Regions from separate parts of the Paenibacillus jiangxiensis genome, predicted to be linked through region 2. Evidence: predicted binding sites of a transcription regulator. Region 2 holds the regulator's gene; the other holds the start of a gene.
What was found. Region 2 encodes CtsR, which represses protease genes until heat stress. Its sites were predicted from a motif close to ATGGTCAATAAAGGTCAAACA; they were not measured.
Positions count from the first base shown of each region.

Region 1: clpP (ATP-dependent Clp endopeptidase proteolytic subunit ClpP) is a predicted target of CtsR. The motif match lies at 1,819-1,839, and genes of this name have one in related genera.

Region 1 covers NZ_JBJURI010000029.1:24,105-28,530, reverse strand. The annotation lists gene gap (type I glyceraldehyde-3-phosphate dehydrogenase) at 1-255, opposite strand, end outside; gene ACI1P2_RS24070 (sugar-binding transcriptional regulator) at 356-1,384, opposite strand; tRNA gene ACI1P2_RS24065 (tRNA-Arg) at 1,679-1,753, shown strand; gene clpP (ATP-dependent Clp endopeptidase proteolytic subunit ClpP) at 1,948-2,544, shown strand; gene ACI1P2_RS24055 (PdaC/SigV domain-containing protein) at 2,646-3,728, opposite strand; gene ACI1P2_RS24050 (SIMPL domain-containing protein) at 3,875-4,426, opposite strand, start outside.
Region 2 covers NZ_JBJURI010000037.1:59,625-64,050, forward strand. The annotation lists gene clpC (ATP-dependent protease ATP-binding subunit ClpC) at 1-565, opposite strand, end outside; gene ACI1P2_RS27135 (protein arginine kinase) at 647-1,708, opposite strand; gene ACI1P2_RS27140 (UvrB/UvrC motif-containing protein) at 1,739-2,263, opposite strand; gene ACI1P2_RS27145 (CtsR family transcriptional regulator) at 2,314-2,775, opposite strand; gene ACI1P2_RS27150 (GNAT family N-acetyltransferase) at 3,197-4,366, opposite strand.

The sequences.
Region 1 (4,426 bases), on a different contig from region 2:
GCCCCAAGGCAGCTCTTCAGGGTTGCGGTTAGCCAGAACTTTAACTTCTTTGCCGTTTACTTTGAAGAAGCCGTCATGTACTTCAACGTCTCCGTCGAAACGTCCTTGAGTTGTATCATATTTCAGCAAATGAGCCAACATTTTGGCGTCAGTCAAGTCGTTGATTGCTACTACTTCAATGCCTTCCACATTTTGAATACGACGGAAAGCCAGTCTGCCGATACGTCCAAAACCGTTAATACCTACTTTAACCATGAGTAAGTTCCTCCCAAGTTTTGTATGTTTTTATTTATTCAAGACAGGCGGTGAGGCCAGTCAAGACAACAATTATTAAAGTACTTCCTTTAAAAACAACTCAGAAATTGCGTACGATGATTTCCGCCGCCGCTTCGTCGGTGACCAGAATGTCCTCCTGACCAAACCGCAGCACAGCCCGAATCGCCGCCGCCTTGCTCGCGCCCCCGGCGATGCCGAGAACGATATCCGTCCTCATAATGTCCTCGAGACGCAGCCCAATGGTAAGCATCCGGTGCACAACGACACCCTTTTCATTAAAGTAGTAGCCAAAAGATTCAGCCACCGCTCCTTCAGCCTGGATCTCCGCCACCGTATCCGGGTCAAGCCTGCGCCTTTTCGCCATTGCCATGGCATTGCCGATCCCATGAATAATAATCCGGCTCTTGCGGATCGTCTCCACAATCTCCTGAATCATATGATCCTGGACAAGCGACTCATAGGCCTCCTGGCTCAACAGATCCGGCACATGCAGCAGTCTGTACTGCGCTCCTACGTTGCGGGCCATCTTGGACACGATGGAGTTTGCCTGCATTTCCAGGCTTTCACCCAAACCCCCGCGGGCCGGCACAAACCATCCGCCCTTCATCGGTCCGCCGGACGGTGTCGTCAGGTGCTCAGCCACATCAGCAATGGTGGTGCCGCCCGTAACGGCCACAATATCCTCATCCCCCATAACGCTCAGCAGCGCCTTCGCTCCAGCCCGTCCCAACTCCCGTTTGGTCATCGGCGACGTATCCGAATCGCCTGGCACGACAATCACCTTGCGCAGGTTGTAAGCCTGACGGATCTGGTCCTCAAGCAAAGACAATCCGAACAGCTCTTTGGCAATGGGCTCAAGCTGCTCCAGCAGCTCCCTGCCGGCTTCGCTCACCCGCATGCCAATACTCTCAATCTCTATAAGGCCCTGGGCTTTCAAAAGATCGGTTTCGGCGCGCAGCACACGTTCGGTCATATGTAACGATGCCGCAAGCGTTCTGCGCCCAATGACGTCTGACAGCATGATCTGATGAAGGATAGTATACCTTTTCTTCAATACATCCGTGAGATCGGGCAGAAGCTGCTTCTGAATTTCTAATATATTTCGCATGCTTTCCACTCCCGCAGACTTCTACTGGTTCATCTTTCACTTTGTGGCCTTGGTTGGTCTTAAAATGTCCCGGGTTAACTTTTTAAGTCCCACAATCATTTTAACCAATTCCAACCTCACATGCAAGTGTCAGAACCTATATTTCTCATTCCTCCAGCCGATTATGCGCAGCGGTTCAGCAACTATTATTAACGTAAAAGTTATTTGCCAGACCGCTGAAATAAAAACTTGCATTTTGCCAATGAGTCGCATATAATCATTTTTGTGTCCTATTTCATAGGAATACTGAAATATGCGCCCGTGGTCCAATGGATATGACGTAGGCCTCCGGAGCCTGAGATCGAGGTTCGATTCCTCGCGGGCGCGCCATTTATTTGAGTTTATATATACTGTTTAACCAACGGGAGCGCAGAGGGCTCTTTTTTTTCACCAATAGTTTGACTTTCTTTGACTTTTTGCTTGAAATTGTTTATGATGTGGGTAATACGGTAACAGTTTATTATGGAGACTTTACCTGTATCAGGTAGTACGTATCCTAGCACATATTTAAGGGAGGGTTTTACGTGAGCTACATTCCTATGGTCGTTGAACAAACCAACCGCGGTGAGAGAGCCTATGACATTTACTCCAGATTGCTGAAGGACCGTATCATTTTCCTCGGGTCTGACGTGAATGACGTGGTCGCCAACTCCATTATCGCGCAAATGCTGTTTCTGACTGCGGAAGATCCGGAAAAAGACATCCACCTGTACATCAACAGCCCCGGCGGTTCCATCACAGCCGGCATGGCGATTTACGATACGATGCAGTTTATCAAACCCGACGTATCCACTATCTGCGTAGGGATGGCCGCTTCCATGGGCGCATTCCTGCTGAATGCAGGTGCCAAGGGCAAGCGCTTCGCTCTGCCGAACAGTGAGGTTATGATTCACCAGCCTCTGGGCGGCGCTCAAGGCCAAGCGACGGATATCGAAATCCGTGCGCGCCGTATCCTGAAAATGCGGGATAAGCTGAACCGCATCCTCTCCGAGCGTACCGGCCAGCCGCTGGACCGCATCGAGAAGGATACCGACCGCGACTACTTCATGACGGCTGACGAAGCCAAAGAATACGGTCTGATCGATCAGGTGATTTCCAGCACTCCTCCACAAGGAGTCTAAGCCGCGAACCGCGAACAAATTTTTATAAGCAGCATGTACAAAAAATCCGCCCCATGTTCCTGCAGCAGGAACGTGGGGCGGATTTTCTTTTTTTTCCGAATTTATTTTCCGAACGGTTTGGCCCCGGCGGGGAGCAGATCAGCAAAGGCGTAGTAGAACTCCGGAATACCAGCCGCATAAGCGGTATACTCGTACTGCTGGAAGAAAATAACGATGCCTGTTCCAGTGACATAGAAATCCGGTTTATCCGAAAGCCCCTTAAAGCCATCCAAATATCCGTTGGATACCGGCACTTGCTTGAGCAGCTTGTTGTTCAGCGTCTTCTTGTAATCCGGATTAGCTTTCAACACATCGCCAAGTCCCAACTGCTTGCCATCCTCCAGGGAGAATGTAAATGCTGTGCGGGCAGTGGAGCCGTGAGCGCCGCCATAATAGGAATAGTCATCCACAATCAGGCTGATAAAACCTCCCCTGTTGTAGATCACGGCATAATTGCTTTCAAATTGATAAGGTCGGTCTGGGGTAGCTTCTCCGATCTCTTTGATTTGCTTCTTGATCTCTGCCAGCACCTTTTCTTCGTGCTGCTTCAGCACGGCATTGATCTTATCCACACCAGCCTGGTTGCCTGTGAGCTGAGGATATTTCAGATCGAAATTCACCGTATCCGACTTTTCCTGGGACAGGTTTACCGTTTTGATGGAGACGGAATTCAGCTGGCTTTTGGTCATGCTGACCGTCTTGGCGGCTGCGTTCCAGGCAGCGTCAATGCCGAGATAAGCCTTCAGGTGGCCGATAGGAACAAAGAGTCGGTTATTGACCATTCGGGCCTGCATATCAACCGTATGTACCCCGTTTACATTGACGTACGGCTCATCATACCCCATTGCAATTTTCAGCTTGTTATAGTTGGCGCCGATCGTATAAGACTTGTCGGACGCATTATACGACACAGGCAGCTTCAAATCATCCCTCAGGGCCGCGACCGGTATCAGGGTTTGCCCTTTGATCATAAGCCCTTTCGTCTGAAGGGCCTTGCCGTTCCATTTCAAGGTTACCTGGGTTTGCTGAGCAGCTTGGGATGCGCTTCCTGCCGCGTGCAGCTCGGAAATAGGTGCCGTAACTCCGCCGGTGACCAGAGCGGCTGCAAGCAGCGCTGTACCCAGCCGTTTTGTCTTAATGTTCATTTGTTGATGTCCTCCTCTGATCCTAGATGCAAGTAGCGATATGAATTAACCATCTGAGAGATATCTTAAAACAATTCGAGCCGGAAAATGTTACAGGTTGGGTTACAATCCTGACTCTTTCCGGCTCATCGGTTTTTATCGTGTCATCAGTTCATTTCATACTGCGCGCTCAAACGGGTGTCCAGCGTAATCTGGCCGGGTTCTACGGAAGTACTGGCGCCAGCGGCGGAATCTTCAGATTTAGCCATGGCAACCTCGCGGTAAAACACAGGCGCATCGGCATTTGCCAAATTGACGTTCAGCAGGCTGCCCAGCTGGCGGTTGGCCGCTTTGGCTACTGCGGAAGCCTTCATCTGCGCATTGGACAGCGCTTTGGCAATCACTTCTTCTTCATATTTCTCTGGGTTCTCTACCGTAAACCGGACACCATCAATGTTGTTGGCGCCGGCACCGGCTGCCGCATCAAGCAGCTGTCCGATTTTGGACAGATCACGATAAGCCACGTTCAGCGTATGATAAGCTGTATAACCTTTAAGCTTCTGCCCATCCTCTTCGCTATAAGCGTAATCCGGCTGAACCGAAAACTGGGTTGTCTTGATATCCTTGGTGTTAATACCCCAGCTTGTCTTGAGCAAATTGTTCACCTTGTCCATGATCTGTGCGTTCTCTTTCTGGGCGGCGGCTGCCGTCTTGCCCTG
Region 2 (4,426 bases):
TTTCCTTGCTGCGTCCGATTACAGGGTCCAGGTTGCTTTCCTTCGCGGAAGCCGTCAGGTCGCGGGCCAGACTATCCAGGGTAGGGGTGCTAACATTGGAAGGGGCACCGCTGTTGCTGGATACCGCCTCACTGCTGCCCAGCAGCTGAAGCACTTGCTGGCGCGCTTTGTTCAAGCTGATTCCCAGATTGTTCAGCACTCGAGCGGCAACACCCTCGCCTTCCCGGATCAGACCAAGCAGGATATGCTCCGTACCTACATAGGTATGGCCCAATTTGCGTGCTTCGTCCATGGAAAGCTCAATCACTTTTTTGGCGCGAGGTGTATAAGCGATGTTCGTAGGCTGCTCCTGGCCACGGCCAATCAGCGTTTCCACTTCGTCCTGGATTTTTTCTAGACCGAGGCCGAGGCCGATCAGCGCTTTAGCCGCAATTCCATCACCTTCGCGAATCAAACCAAGCAGAATGTGCTCTGTTCCAATGTTGTTATGTCCCAGGCGCACTGCCTCCTCCTGAGCCAAAGCGAGTACCTTCTGCGCTCGTTCCGTAAATCTTCCGAACATCATATGTCTTGCACCTCCATTGAAAAATTCAAATCTTTTTCTCGCTAAAAACTCTGTTATCCAATTAATAAATATTATGGCCTCTTATGCGGTTCCCAGCTGTTCGCGGATCAGCTTGGCCCGGTACATATCACGCTCACCGGCACCCAGCGCTTCCCCGAACTTTTTCTGCAGAAAACCGGGCTGAGTCATGACATTCAACTCATTCAGTACCGGTATGGAGGGTTCCTTAAGTATACCAAGATCCACACCAAGGCGGATATCCGACAAGCGCTGAGCCGCCTCCTTGGAGTCCACGATCGCCGCATGGGACAATATCCCGTAAGACCGCATTACCCTATCCGTAATCCGCAGCATGGACTCGTTCATGAGTCTGGATCTTGCAGCCCGTTCATGCTCGATAATCTGAAGCACGACGCCGTGCAGGTTCTCAATGATTTCCTCCTCGGTTTGCCCGAGGGTGATCTGATTGGATATCTGAAACAGATTGCCAATCGCCTCACTCCCCTCACCGTAGATACCGCGCACTGTCAGTCCAACCTGGGAGACAGCCGATAAAATGCGGTTAATCTGGTGGGTCATGACCAGTGCAGGCAGATGCATCATCACCGAGGCCCGAAGACCGGTTCCAACATTTGTCGGACAGCTCGTCAGATAGCCCCGCTGATCATCAAACGCGTAATCCAGATGCGCTTCAAAAGCGTCATCAATAGCAGTGGCATTCCGCCAAGCTTCCTTCACCTGGCATCCCGGATACAGGCATTGTATACGAAGATGGTCTTCTTCGTTGATCATGATGCTGACAGATTCATCCTCATTGATCACCGCCGCCCCGTTGCGGGACTCGGAAGCCAGATTCGGGCTGATCAAATGCTTTTCAACCAGCACTTTTTTATCCAGTTCTTCGGTGTCCGCCATTTTGACGATATGGAATGGACCGAAACGGTTAACATCCTCATAGCGCAGAACGTCCGTCAGTTTGTTCAGCACATCCTCGGACTGCTGGTTGGTGGCGAGCATCGGAAAAGGCAGATGCTGCAGGTTCCGTGCAATCCTGACCCGGCTGCTTATGACGATCTCGGAGTCTGCAGCATCTGTGCGCATCCAATCGCTAAGCGGTTTTTCCGTAAAGCGGAGATTGGGCATGAACGCATCCCTCCTACTCTTAACAAGACTTTACTCCTGTGCTATATCTTTTTCAAGCTCCCGGATCTGATCGCGAATTGACGCAGCGGCTTCAAATTCCTCAGCGCGAATTTTGAACTGCAGCTCTTTCTTCAAGTCATCGATTCTGCGTCTGATCTTCATCTTGCCGCCGCTTCGCACCGGCACTTTACCTGTATGGGCTGCACTGCCGTGAACACGCTTGAACAGCGGATCAAGTCGGTCGTTAAAATATTTATAACAGGAGCTGCAGCCGAAACGGCCGATTTTGCTGAACTGCGCATAGGTCATCCCGCATTCCTCACAGCGGATTGACTGCGGGTTCTGCGTCCCTGCCGCCGCACTTTTGATTGTCGGATCAAAATCGAGCAGGCCTGAAAGCAGACTGTGAATGGAGAAGCCGTTCGACGTTCCGGGGATCAGCTCTCCTTTTTCCCTTGCACAGGTCTCACATATATGAAATTCGGTCTTCTCTCCGTTAATGATTTTCGTAAAATGGAGAGTTGCCGGCCTTTTACCACATTCCTGGCACAGCATGCACATACCTCCTTTACGTCAAAAGCCTGACTGCCCGTTGGCATCAAGGCCTATTTTGCCAAAAGCGCAATCAGCATCGCTTTTAGTATTCTGGCCCTAACCTGATCCCGGTAAGGAAGCTTCAGAGCAATGGTGTCCCTGGATACCGCTGCTTTCATGATGGCAGCTTCCTTTTTGTTGAGAAAGCCCCCTTCTTGCAGCTGGTAGATCAGCCCTTCCGCTGCGGATTGGCTAATCTCATCTCCTATGCTATGATGCAGATGCGTATGGAGTACGTGATGAGCCGGGAGTTCTACACGCTGGATGCGAACGTAACCGCCGCCACCGCGCTTGCTCTCAACAATATATCCCTTCTCCAATGTAAAACGTGTACTGATTACATAGTTAATCTGGGATGGCACGCAGGAAAAGCGGTCAGCCAGGTCATTACGCTGGATTTCCACGATGCCCTCAGGGCTGTCAATTAACATGCTTTTTAAATATTGTTCAATAATATCGGAGACATTCCGCACATTTCATCATCCTCCACCGACAGAAATGTGAAGTCTTATTTCACATTTACAGAATATGCCGTATATTGAACTTAACCAAAACGAAAAGTCACGAATCTGGAGTACGGCGTCCCCTCAGCCTGGTGATCGCCTGCACTCTGAATCAGTTCTGGCGACGATTATCACGAATTAGTGTGACCTTTGACTCCCCCAATTCATACACTGTTCTTCCGAACAAGTGCAGATTTGATGAAGAAAATTCAATTCTTTGATCAAGTTGACTTTGACTTTCTTTGACTTTGTTTTCATTATAACATAATTTTCTCATTTGCCAAGAGCTCAATTCCATTTTTCACAATATTTCTTTGATTAATTCATTCTGAGCTGTTTCTCAAGCAAAAAAGGACCCTTTTCAACTATAGAAAAGAGTCCTTGAATGGGTTTAAAAGAAATCCATCAGGAAAGTTTGGGCGGAAGGAACAACCAGCTCGAGCAGATCTGCTGCTTCAGCGCTGCCTGTAAGTCTGTCCCAGCGGAACAATTCCTGCGGACGCTTGTAACCAATCATCATAGCCGATAACGCAGCTATATCGCACTGGAGCTGAGCCTCGGTATTTTCATGGACAGGCTCCAGCCTTCCTTCTCCCTGCTTAGACACAGACAATCTCCAGGTTCCTTCATTCCAGGGCGCATGTGTATCTATGAGCGCCAAAGTGATTTCGGCTCCTTGCGCGGATGGCTGGAAAGGGAATTGCTCTACAAACGCAGACACATCCACAATCCGGCCCATAAAGTAAGGGATAATTTCCTGCTTAATACGCGGATCTGCCAGGAGATAAGGAAGTGAATCATTGGCCGGAATAAAGTTGAAGGTCCCTTTCTCGATCATGGAGTCATGGTTGGCAAAGTAGGCCCATAATGCACGCCGCGCCTGTTCAGTCAGGTACACAAATTCGTCACAGGAGAGCTCTTTATTCCGCACCTTATAGAAAACGTACCCTTCCGGGGCGCCATTTTCCGCATAAAAAACAGCCGTTTGGATATCCTCTTTCAGCACGCGGTTTTCCCACCATTCCATGTCTCTTACCAACGTGCCGTTGAACTTTTGTGCATATTGTTGATATACCTTATTTAATTGCTCTGTATCCCGGACGTTGCGCTTGATCGTTCCCTCTATTGCTGTTTTGGACGGAAACTTGTCTACTGGAATTGTGTATTTCTTGTGTTCAATAAAGATTTCCCAGCCAAATTTGCGATAGAAGGGGAAAGAAAACGGATGCAGGAAAGAAACAGTCTGCCCAGACGATTTCATTTGCTCAAGGGCATGTTTGAGCAGTTGAGAGACCAGCCCGCCGCGCCGCTTTTCAGGCCATGTCGCTACCCCTGCGATCCCTCCCATGGAAAATTGCTTTCCATGCAAGTACACCTGCAGCGGAAGCTGTGTAAGCTTGGCATTCAGCTCTTCGCTATCGAATACACCCCACACTTGCTCAGGCTTGAATTTCTTTTTCTGCTCCTCAAGCTCCGCAGGAGACAATGTGTATTGAAAAGCATATTGCGACAGTTCAGTGCTGGCTTCGAACTCTTCATGACGCAGTTGCCTAATTTCCATAGTCCCACCTCATATGTATTTAGGATGAAAGCAGTAATGCTAATTAAAGTGTCGCAAAGC